2 regions of the Bradyrhizobium sp. Mp19 genome follow, and region 2 is predicted to be linked to the other one. Evidence: predicted binding sites of a transcription regulator. Region 2 holds the regulator's gene; the other holds the start of a gene.
The links. Region 2 encodes HrcA, which represses chaperone genes, less so after heat shock. Its sites were predicted from a motif close to GTTAGCACTCNCNNNNNGNGAGTGCTAAC; they were not measured.
Positions count from the first base shown of each region.

Region 1: a site for HrcA is predicted at 1,971-1,999, ahead of QJT82_RS36525 (co-chaperone GroES). Genes of this name have one in related genera too.

Region 1 covers NZ_JASAUT010000055.1:14,242-20,048, forward strand. The annotation lists gene QJT82_RS36515 (FAD-binding oxidoreductase) at 1-975, opposite strand, end outside; gene QJT82_RS36520 (hypothetical protein) at 1,444-1,740, opposite strand; gene QJT82_RS36525 (co-chaperone GroES) at 2,032-2,346, shown strand; gene groL (chaperonin GroEL) at 2,437-4,077, shown strand; gene QJT82_RS36535 (DUF2274 domain-containing protein) at 4,269-4,541, opposite strand; gene QJT82_RS36540 (TrbI/VirB10 family protein) at 4,545-5,807, opposite strand, start outside.
Region 2 covers NZ_JASAUT010000022.1:18,738-24,544, reverse strand. The annotation lists gene pncA (bifunctional nicotinamidase/pyrazinamidase) at 1-486, shown strand, start outside; gene QJT82_RS23200 (helix-turn-helix domain-containing protein) at 509-1,363, shown strand; gene QJT82_RS23195 (VOC family protein) at 1,432-1,857, shown strand; gene grpE (nucleotide exchange factor GrpE) at 1,897-2,502, opposite strand; gene hrcA (heat-inducible transcriptional repressor HrcA) at 2,668-3,756, opposite strand; gene rph (ribonuclease PH) at 3,927-4,640, shown strand; gene rdgB (RdgB/HAM1 family non-canonical purine NTP pyrophosphatase) at 4,652-5,287, shown strand; gene hemW (radical SAM family heme chaperone HemW) at 5,274-5,807, shown strand, end outside.

The DNA of each region.
Region 1 (5,807 bases), on a different contig from region 2:
GGACGCACCGGTGTTGAACGCCTCCTGCGGATCCAGGATGCGGCAATTGGAGGGATAGAGGCCGGCTTGTGCCACCGCACGCACCGAGCGCGCGGCATCGAAGAAAGTGGGAAAGCGAACCGATGTGCCGGCGCGGAATTTTGGACGCGGCTGCAATCGCATCCATGCGCGCGAGATCACGCCTAAGATTCCTTCCGAGCCAATGAACATGCGGTCGGGGCTCGGCCCCGCGCCCGAGCCGGGAAGCCGGCGCGTCTCCACGACGCCAACCGGCGTCACGACACGCAGGCTTTCAACGAAATCGTCGATATGGGTGTAGAGACTGGCGAAGTGGCCGCCCGATCGTGTCGCGATCCAACCGCCCAAGGTCGAATACTCAAAGCTCTGCGGAAAATGCCGCAGCGTGACGCCGTGCGGCTTGAGCTGGTTTTCCAGCGATGGCCCATAGGTGCCGGCGTCGATCAATGCGGCGCGCGAGACCGGATCGACTTCGACGACCTTGGAGAGATTGCGCAGGTCTAACGTGACGGCCGCCTTGTGCTTGATGCCATCGGCCAGCGGCTCGACGCCACCGCACACGCTGGATCCGCCCCCGAACGGCGTCAGCGAAGCACCGACGGACCCCGCCCAGTCCATGACAGCCGATATCTCCGTCTCGTTGCGTGGATAGGCCACGATATCGGGCGCGCAACCGTAATCGCCGAGCATGGCCCTGACGTAATCTGGATAGGACTTGCCGTAAGTGTGCGCGGCGCGGTCGTAGCGTTCGGTCGTGCAGAACGGCGTGAGCGAAGCTGGCAGCACCACGCGCGGCTCCCGCAAGGATAGCTCTTCAAGGCCGGGAACAGTTACCGTGTCGAATTCGCGGGCGCCAAACTTGGCATGGTAGCGGCCGAGGACAAACGCCCGCTCTTCCGCGCTCATGCCTTCGCCTTCCCGTCCCCAGCCGTAATGTTTCAGCCTTGCGCCGGTCATGAGCGTTCCCCGCGTTTCGTTGCTGAGAGCTTCTTGAATCGAAGAACAAGATACTCTGAACGACCGCGCTGCAGAGTGAGCTCGTTTGATCGAAACAATACGCTTTCGAGAAGGAGTATGAAAGACGGCGGCGGCGGGACAGTTCCTTCAGCAAACGGCGCCGCAGCGGCCACCGCACCCGACTCAGTCTTACCCGCATGGGGTGCGACCACATGTCAGTCCGCCTTCCGCGCGGGTGGACGTCGTGCGACACCTTGAGAGAGCTTGGCATGCTGAATTGCGATAGACTGCACAGACCAATGGAATACCCCGTCTGGTTCGGGAGATACGTATTTGGTCTCCGAAAGCGACCTCGATCTCGTTAGCGGATTGGGATGCGGCCAACGCAGCCGCGATGATGCAATCGGATACATTGTCCGTCAGCACCGCCGCGCACGATCCTCCCGCGACAACCGACGCGCGGAAGACTTACGCATCAGATTCTATTTTCACCAAAATTTCCCCGGCAATGATTTCAGGGTCTCCAAGATTAAGGTCATGCAGGCTTGCTTGAACGAAATCCAGAACTTTATCGTTCGCGGCATTGGCGCTTTCGCGGTCCTCGAATATCATCACAGCTACACCGACGCCATCGCCCCCATCCAATACGTAATAGGATCTGAATCCGTGCGATTCCCTTAGGATCTGACCGATGCCACTTTTGGCGCGGCGAGCAGCGTCAGCAACCGAGCGAACGTTGGTGTACTTTCGAATGAACATGTACATCAGCCACCCATCTATCTCAGTCCTAACCCGCGCATCAAAGCATATTGAGCCGGCGTTGTACTAGGACCGACTTCCGCGTCGGGTCACTCGCGTCGATTTGGTATGCCCGCAACCACGTCCGATCTCCCGCGAACAGCCGTAGTCAAAGTGAGGGGCGCGGTTCGACACCAAGACCAACAGGCGACGTGGGTCCCCTTGCGCCGGAGTGTCACGGACTTATGTGAGGACCGGTGAGCACTCGCTCATTGCGACTGCCAACCCAGCAATAATCAAAAAGCCAAGGAGGATCGCATGAAATTCCGTCCGCTTCACGACCGCGTCGTGGTCAAGCGCATCGACGCCGAAGAGAAGACCGCTGGCGGCGTCATCATTCCGGATACTGCCAAGGAAAAGCCCTCCCAGGGGGAAGTGATCGCCGTCGGTCCCGGTGGTCGCGACGAAGCTGGCAAGCTGATCCCGATTGACCTCAAGGTAGGCGACCGGGTCCTGTTCAGCAAGTGGTCCGGCACCGAGGTCAAGATCGACGGCCAGGAGCTTCTGATCATGAAGGAGAGCGACGTCATGGGCGTTCTCACCAACGTGGCCGGCTCCAGGAAGGCGGCCTAACGCTGACCGCCGCAAACGCTCACCTCTGAGGAGCGCCTGCCGATGCTGCCTCGCAGGTGAGAGACGAATTTCAATTCAGGGAGGACAAACATGTCAGCTAAAGAGGTCAAACTAGGTGTCGATGCCCGCGATCGCATGCTACGCGGCGTGGACATCCTTGCCAATGCGGTGAAGGTCACCCTCGGCCCGAAGGGCCGCAACGTCGTCCTCGAGAAGTCGTTCGGCGCGCCCCGCATCACCAAGGACGGCGTTGCCGTCGCTAAGGAGATCGAGCTTGAGGACAAGTTCGAGAACATGGGCGCCCAGATGGTGCGCGAAGTGGCGTCGAAGGCGGCGGATGCTGCCGGCGACGGCACCACCACCGCGACCGTGCTGGCTGCCGCGATCGTCCGTGAAGGCGCTAAATCGGTCGCCGCCGGCATGAACCCGATGGATCTGAAGCGCGGTATCGACCTCGCGGTCGAAGCCGTCGTTGCGGACCTCCAGAAGAACTCGAAGAAGGTCACTTCGAACGAGGAGATCGCCCAGGTCGGCACCATTTCGGCCAACGGCGATGCCGAGATCGGCAAGTTCCTCGCCGACGCCATGAAGAAGGTCGGCAACGAGGGCGTGATCACGGTCGAGGAAGCCAAGTCGCTCGAGACCGAGCTCGACGTCGTCGAGGGCATGCAGTTCGACCGCGGTTACATCTCGCCCTACTTCGTCACCAACGCCGACAAGATGCGCGCTGAGATGGACGACGCCTACATCTTGATATACGAGAAGAAGCTCTCCTCGCTGAACGAGCTGCTGCCGCTGCTCGAGGCCGTGGTGCAGACCGGCAAGCCGCTGGTCATCGTCGCCGAAGACGTCGAAGGTGAAGCCCTCGCCACCCTCGTCGTCAACCGCCTGCGTGGCGGCCTGAAGGTCGCGGCCGTCAAGGCTCCGGGCTTCGGCGATCGCCGCAAGGCCATGCTGCAGGACATCGCGATCCTGACCGGCGGCCAGGCCATCTCGGAAGACCTCGGTATCAAGCTCGAGAACGTCACGCTGCAGATGCTCGGTCGCGCCAAGAAGGTGATGATCGACAAGGAGAACACCACGATCGTCAACGGCGCCGGCAAGAAGGCCGACATCGACGCTCGCGTTGCCCAGATCAAGGCGCAGATCGAGGAGACCACCTCGGACTACGACCGTGAGAAGCTGCAGGAGCGTCTCGCCAAGCTCGCAGGCGGCGTCGCGGTGATCCGCGTCGGCGGCGCGACCGAGGTCGAGGTGAAGGAGCGCAAGGATCGCGTTGATGACGCGATGCACGCGACCCGCGCGGCTGTCGAGGAAGGCATCCTGCCGGGCGGCGGCGTCGCCCTGCTCCGGGCCTCCGAACATCTCAAGGGCATCCGCACCAAGAACGACGACCAGAAGACCGGCGTCGAGATCGTGCGCAAGGCGCTGTCGGCTCCGGCTCGCCAGATCGCGATCAACGCGGGCGAGGATGGTTCCGTCATCGTCGGCAAGATCCTGGAGAAGGATCAGTACGCGTTCGGCTTCGACAGTCAGACCGGTGAGTACGTCAATCTCGTCAGCAAGGGCATCATCGACCCGACCAAGGTCGTCCGTACCGCGATCCAGAACGCTGCCTCGGTTGCCGCGCTCCTGATCACCACGGAAGCGATGGTCGCCGAACTGCCGAAGAAGAACGCCGGCGGTCCCGCGATGCCCCCAGGCGGCGGGATGGGTGGCATGGACTTCTGAGCCCAACCGTTCAGCGCTCAAGAGAAAAAAAGGCCCGGCATCGCTGCCGGGCCTTTCCGCGTTAGCTACGGGTCCGACTCGACTACAACAGCTGCGCGGAGGTGACCCATCAGCAGGGGTTGAATCAAGCGGAGACGCGGGCTCCGGCGGAGCCTCAGCTCTGACTACTCTCGCAAGGACGACCTAAACCCTCAGGCCGAGTCGTTCGCCGGTTCACGCAAGCCCTGCAAGCAGTCCAGTCGGCTCGATTTTTTACGTTTGTCATCCTTTTGCCTCGATTTGTAATCCGCGTCACTATCGAGAAATGCCTCCAACATGAACGGGATCAGTTCGGCAACCTCCTCCTTGCTGCCGTAAGTCTCCGCATAAAAATCAGCATACTCCCGCAGCCGCTTCGCTAAGCTCGGCGCCAATACAAGATTCATCCTCACGGGTGTTCGATCAGGCAGTTTCGCAAGCTTCATATTTCACCTGCCCTTCGCGACCGTCTGAACGTCCTCGTACGGCTTCAGCACCAGATCCTTAGAAACAATCACCCGTAGCGGCCATCCCGGTCGGACCGTGATTGTCGGCTGCACGTCGAGCTGGCGCTCCACCAGGCGCTGGCCCGCACGATTGGTTGTCTGCTGCGTGCTTTCCCGCAACGCCTTCACGAGATCGCTCTCGTCATTTCCGATCGAGAGCTGTGTACCCACCCCGATCAGCGTCGCCAAAGCCACGCCCTTGAGCAGTTGCCAGGTATGGAAATCCACCTCATCCTCGAGCCCGGCATAGCCGGCAACATCCGTGGCCGGAAGGTTCTCGATCACGATCGAATTTCCGTTCGGCAAGATCAGTCGCGTCCAGACGACCAGTGCCCGCTTCTGGCCAAAGGCGACGACGCTGTCGTACTTGCCCACGAGCCGCGTCCCTTGTGGGATCAGCAGATGCTCGCCCGTTACCGTGTCATAGACGTTCTCCGTGACCTGAGCGATCGTCGCTCCCGGCAGGTCCGAATTCAGCCCCGTCACCAGGCTCGCTGGAATAATCGACCCAGCCATCACGGCATAGCTGGAGGGCGCGGCGACGACCGCGTGCGGATTGGTGGTCTCGGTGTCGGCCTTCGCTCCCACAAAGGCGAGCTTTCGTGCCTGCGACGAGGGTACGATCTCGTCCGATCGATCGACCATTGCCCGCGCGGTTTTCGCAAGTTCCGCTGCGGACGGCCCGGAATCGGCCGCCGGCGGCCGAAACGGGGACGGCTGGCTGGCTGCCACGTCCGTGACACCGGCCTGCTTTCGCTTGTCCTGCTTTTCCGACAGTCGGAAGAACAAGCCCGATTCCCTCGCCTGCTGCGCGATGCGCACCTGCCGGATGCGCTCCGCCCTTTCTGCGTCCTCTTCCGGGTTGCTGCGGAAGGCTGGATCCAATGATGGCGCGATGCCGACTTTCTTTTCGTTCTCGGCAAAAGCTCGTCCAATATCGCCCGGGGATGGCGGTCCAAGCCGTGGCGTTGACGGCGGAAGTTCCTCGTAGGACCTCGGCAGCTTGTTCAGGCCGTCCGCCGTTTGCTTCCGGTCGGTGTTGAAGAGCTCTGCGCGGTCGGCGTGCTTCAAAGGCCGCAGCGGCTGGAGCGCAACTATCGTCGCTCCGGCGATGAACAGTGCAGTGATAGCGCAGCCGATCATGAGCGCGCGCCTGTTCAACCGCCGGATGGACCGCGGCCGTGCCCGCAGCTCCAGAGGCTCCGG
Region 2 (5,807 bases):
ATGACGCAGGATTGGCACACGCCCGGGCACATCTCCTTTGCCTCGACCCATTCCGGCAAGAAGCCGTTCGAGACCGTCGACCTTGCCTATGGCAAGCAGGTGCTGTGGCCCGACCACTGCGTCCAGGGCACCGATGGCGCCTCGCTGTCGAAGGAGCTCGCGATCCCGCAGGCCGGGCTGATCATCCGCAAGGGTTTTCACAAGGACGTCGACAGCTACTCCGCCTTCACCGAGGCCGACGGCAAGACAACCACGGGGCTCGCCGCCTATCTCAAGGCGCGCAACGTCGAGCGGGTTTTCGTGGCCGGGCTCGCCACCGATTTCTGCGTGGCATGGACCGCGCTCGATGCGCGCAAGGCCGGCTTCGAGACCTATGTGGTGGAAGATGCCTGCCGCGGCATCGACACCCAGGGATCGCTCGCCAAGGCCTGGGACGACATGGCCAAGGCCGGCGTCAAGCGTATCCAGTCCTCGGATATCGCGTAGGACGCTGCCTCGCGAGATCCGCATGGCCGAGCCTGCGTCACCCCTTGCATTCGATCTCGCGCAGCGCCTGCCATCGCCGCGCCTGGCGGGCCTGATCGTCCGGATCACCGGTTATCGCGAGACCGCGACGGGCCGGTTCGCACAACGGCAGACCGCGCCGCTGATCGTCCCGCTGATCATCAGTTTCGGCTCGCCGTTCCTGATCGCGCTGTCGCGCGAGCCCGGCGCGGCCGATCGTCAGCTCAGCTTCGCCGCCGGCCTGCATGCCGGGCCTGTCTACATCGAGTCCGACGGCCACGCTGCCTGCGTGCAGGTCGATTTCACCCCGCTCGGCGCCTACAGCTTCTTCGGCGGCGCCGTGACCGACCTGGTCGGGCGCATGGTCGATATCGACGATGTGCTCGGCCATGATGGCCGTCGTCTGCGCGAGCAGCTCGGCGCCGTGGCGTGCTGGCAGCGCCGCTTCGACCTGATCGAGGCGTTCGTGCTGCGCCGCGCCGGCCACATGCCGTCTCCCGAAGTCACGTTCGCCTATCGAAAACTGGCGCGTTCGGCCGGTGCTGTCAGCATCACGGCACTGGCCGATGAGATCGGCTGGAGCCGCAAGCATCTGGCCGGCCGGTTTCGGTCCGAGCTCGGCCTCGCCCCCAAATCGCTGGCGCGCATGATGCGGTTTCACCGGGCGAGCCGGCTGGCACAAAGCGGCGCCGCGCTTGGCTGGGCGGGGATCGCGGCGGAAAGCGGCTATGCCGATCAGGCCCATCTCGCCCGCGAGTTCGTCGAGTTCGCGGGCGAACCGCCAACCGCCTGGGCGCGCCGCCAGGCGCTGACCGACCGCCGGCTGGTTCACGCCGGCGATGGGCTGGCAGACTGGTAACAAACCTTCAAGCCGAGGCCGCGTTGCCTCGTGCAGGATGGCGCCGTCAGCCAAGGAGGTGAGCGACCATGACGCACGACATCGAACCGCCCCGCATCTATCCGACCCTGCGCTGCAAGGACGCCGAGGCGATGACCAATTGGCTCACGACGGTGCTTGGGTTCACCGAACACGTCGTCTACCGCGATGGCGGCGTGATCCATCACGCCGAGCTCGCCTATGGATCCTCGATGCTGATGCTGGGCCAGAGCCGTGACGACGCATATGGCCGGCTGGTCGGCGACCTCGACAACCGTCGCACGGACTCGATCTATATCGCCGTCGACGATCCCGACGCGCTGCACGCGAAGGTCAAGGCTGCCGGCGCCAAGATCGAGATGGAACTGCGAGACACCGACTATGGCAGCCGCGACTTCGCCTGCCGCGATCCGGAAGGAAATCTCTGGAGCTTCGGCACCTATTGGCCGAAGGCACACGAAAAGCCGCGACCGTGAGCCCGCGCAATCCGCGAGCTCACAAACAGGCAGCCGGGATCAGGCAGTGATGTCGGCGGTCGGGGCGGCCTTGGCGCCGCCCTTGGAGACGCCGACCAGGGCCGGGCGCAGGATGCGCTCGCCGATCATGTAACCGGCCTGCACGACCTGCACCACGGTGCCCGACGGCACCGACGGATCAGGCACCTCGAACATCGCCTGCTGGAAGTTCGGATCGAACTTCTCGCCGATCGGGTCGAACTTCTTGACGCCGTTCTTCTCTAGCGCGTTGAGCAGCGAACGTTCGGTCAGCTCGACGCCTTCGATCAGCGCCTTCAGGCCGGGATCGGCGGCTTCCTTGGTCTCGGCCGGCACCGCATCGAGCGCGCGCTGCAGGTTGTCGGCGATATCGAGCACGTCGCGGGCAAAGCCGGTGATGCCGTAGGTCTTGGCGTCGGCGACCTCGCGGCGGGTGCGCTGGCGGAGATTCTCCATCTCGGCCAGCGTGCGCAGCGTGCGGTCGCGCGCCTCGGCGAGTTCCTTGGTCAGCGCCTCGGCCGATCCGGCCTCGGGCTCGTCAGGCATGATGTAGGGCTTCGAGACCACGGGCTCACCCGTCGGCGCCGAATTCTCGGTGTTGTCATTGGCCCGGTTCGGATCGGTCATGGCTTGCCTTCTCGAAAACTCGCGTCGGTTCAAATCTTGGGGATTGCTTGCCGGGATATCGTGCTTTGGGCGGCGAAAATCAAGCGCAACATACCGGTCTCGGGAACTGGGATCTCCGGCTTGGGTGAAGAAAACCCGTCAAATGAAAGCGAAATCGCCCTCCGGTCAGCCGCCCAGCATCTTGCTGACGATGCGCGCCGCATAATCGACGGTCGGGATCACCCGCGCGTAGTTCAGCCGCGTCGGTCCGATCACGCCGAGGACGCCCACGATCCGGCCCTGGGCGTCGCCGTAGGGCGCGATGATGGTCGAGGAACCCGACAGCGAGAACAGCTTGTTCTCCGAGCCGATGAAGATCCGCACGCCCTCGCCGCGTTCGGCGCGGCCGAGCAGATCGATCACGCCGCGCTTGGTTTCGAGATCGTCGAACAGCGATTTGATGCGCTCGAGATCGTCGAGCGCATGCAGGTCCTCGAGCAGATTGGCGTGACCGCGCACGATCAGCTGGCGGTCCTCGTTCTCGCCGCCGGACCAGCTCGCGATGCCCGCCGCGACCACCTTTTGCGTGAGCTGATCGAGCTCGGCGCGGTTTTGCGTCAATGCCGTCTCGAGCTCGAGCCGCGCTTCAGCCAGCGTCCGGCCGCGAATCCGCGCATTGAGGAAGTTGGTCGCCTCGGTCAAGGCCGAGGATGGAACACCCGGCGGCAGCGCCAGCACGCGGTTTTCGACCTGGCCGTCTTCGCCGACCAGCACGACCAGCGCCTTCTCCGGCTCCAACCGCACGAACTCGATGTGCTTCAGCCGCGCATTCGACTTTTGCGTCAGCACCACCGCCGCGGCGCGCGTCAGCCCCGACAGCCGCGTCAGGGCTTCGCCAAGCGCGGCCTCGACGGATTGCGCGCGGCCGACGGCCGCAAGCTGGGTCTGGATCGATTGACGCTCGGCCTCGGTGAGGTCGCCGACCTGCATCAGCGCGTCGACGAAGAAGCGCAGCCCGAGTTCGGTCGGTAACCGGCCGGCGGAGGTGTGCGGCGCATAGATCAGGCCGAGCTGCTCGAGATCCGACATCACGTTGCGGACCGAGGCCGGCGACAGCGGTAATGCGATCAGGCGCGAAATGTTGCGCGAACCGACCGGCTCGCCGGTCGCAAGATAGCTTTCGACGATTTGACGAAAAATGTCGCGCGAACGCTCGTTGAGCTGGGCGAGCCCGGCATGCGGCGCGATCAGGCCAATCGGATCGTGGTGAGTCACACTCCAGTCCCTCACAATTACTGCATAATTTGTCGATCCGAGGGGCCGATGACAAGCATGCATTCGGCCCCGTCGTACAGGACCCTGCCGGGGCCGAAAACCCTTGCCGCTGCCCCTTCCCCCTCCTACAAGCACGGCCAGCCAATTTTCTCGGATTTCTGGAGGATTTCATGCGGCCAAGCCGCCGTGCACCCGATGAACTGCGTCCCGTGTCGCTGGAACGCGGCGTCGTCAAATATGCCGAAGGTTCCTGCATGGTGAGGTTCGGCGACACCCATGTGCTGGTGACCGCGACGCTGGAAGAGCGGTTGCCGCCGTGGCTGAAGGGCCAGGGCCGCGGCTGGGTCACTGCCGAATACGGCATGCTGCCGCGTGCCACCCTGGAACGCACCCGCCGCGAGGCCTCGGCCGGCAAGCAGGGCGGCCGGACGGTCGAGATCCAGCGGCTGATCGGCCGCTCGCTGCGCGCGGCCGTCGATCTCGAGGCGCTCGGCGAGCGCCAGATCACGGTCGATTGCGACGTCATCCAGGCCGACGGCGGCACCCGCACCGCCTCGATCACCGGTGCCTGGGTGGCGCTGGCCGACTGCATCAACTGGATGAAGACCCGCAACATGCTGAAGACCAATGTGTTGCGCGACAATGTGGCGGCGATCTCCTGCGGCATCTACCAGGGCACGCCGGTGCTCGATCTCGACTATGCCGAGGATTCCGAAGCCGACACCGACGCCAATTTCGTCATGACCGGCGACGGCCGGATCATCGAGGTGCAGGGCACCGCCGAGAAGACGCCGTTCTCGGAAGGTGAGTTCCTGGCGCTGATGGCGCTGGCGCGCAAAGGTGTCGCGCGTCTGGTCGACTTGCAAAAGATCGCGGTGGCGTAGTCAGATTGGTCATGCACCGCCGAATCACCGGAAGGCTCGTCATCGCCACCCATAATCCCGGCAAGCTTGCCGAGATGCGGGAACTGCTGGCGCCGCACGGCGTGGAGGTGGTGTCGGCGGGCGAGCTTGACCTTGCCGAGCCCGAGGAGACCGGCGACAGTTTTCGCGCCAACGCGGCGATCAAGGCGATCGCGGCAGCGAAGGCGACCGGACTGCCCGCCTTCGCCGACGATTCCGGCATCGTGGTCGACGCGCTCGACGGCGCGCCCGGGATCTACTCGGCGCGCTGGGCCGGCGAGGGCAAGGATTTCATGGCGGCGATGACGCGGATCGAGCGGCTGCTGCAGGAACGCGGCGCCACCGCACCGGACCGGCGCAAGGCGCACTTCGTCTCGGCGTTGTGCGTGGCCTGGCCCGACGACCATCTCGAGGAGGTCGAGGCCCGCGTCGATGGAACCCTGGTCTGGCCGCCGCGTGGCACTGCCGGCTTCGGCTACGATCCGGCCTTCCTGCCCGACGGCTACGCGCGGACCTTCGGCGAGATGACGAGCATCGAGAAGCACGGCCTGCCGCCGCTCGGGCTCGGCCTGTCGCATCGCGCCCGCGCCTTCGTGAAGCTCGCGGAGATCTGCCTTGAGCCACGCTGACCGAGCAGCCTTCGGCGTCTACGTGCACTGGCCGTTCTGCCTGTCGAAATGCCCGTATTGTGATTTCAACAGCCACGTGCGGCATGCACCGGTCGACGAGGAGCGCTTCGTGCGCGCGTTCGCCCGCGAGATCGAGACGACGGCTGCGCGCGTGCCGGGGCGGCAGGTGTCCTCGATCTTCCTCGGCGGCGGCACGCCGTCGTTGATGCAGCCGCAGACCGTCGGTGCCGTGCTCGATGCCATCGGCAAGCACTGGCAGGTCTCGCGCGATGTCGAGGTCACGCTCGAGGCCAATCCGACCAGCGTCGAGGCGACGCGCTTTCGCGGCTATCGCGCAGCCGGCGTCAATCGCGTCTCGCTCGGCGTGCAGGCGCTCGATGACGCCTCGCTGAAGGCACTGGGCCGTCTGCACACCGCGCGCGAGGCGCTCGACGCGGTCGCGATCGCGCGAAGCGCATTCGACCGCTACTCGTTCGATCTGATCTATGCCCGCCCCGACCAGACGCCGCGGATGTGGGCC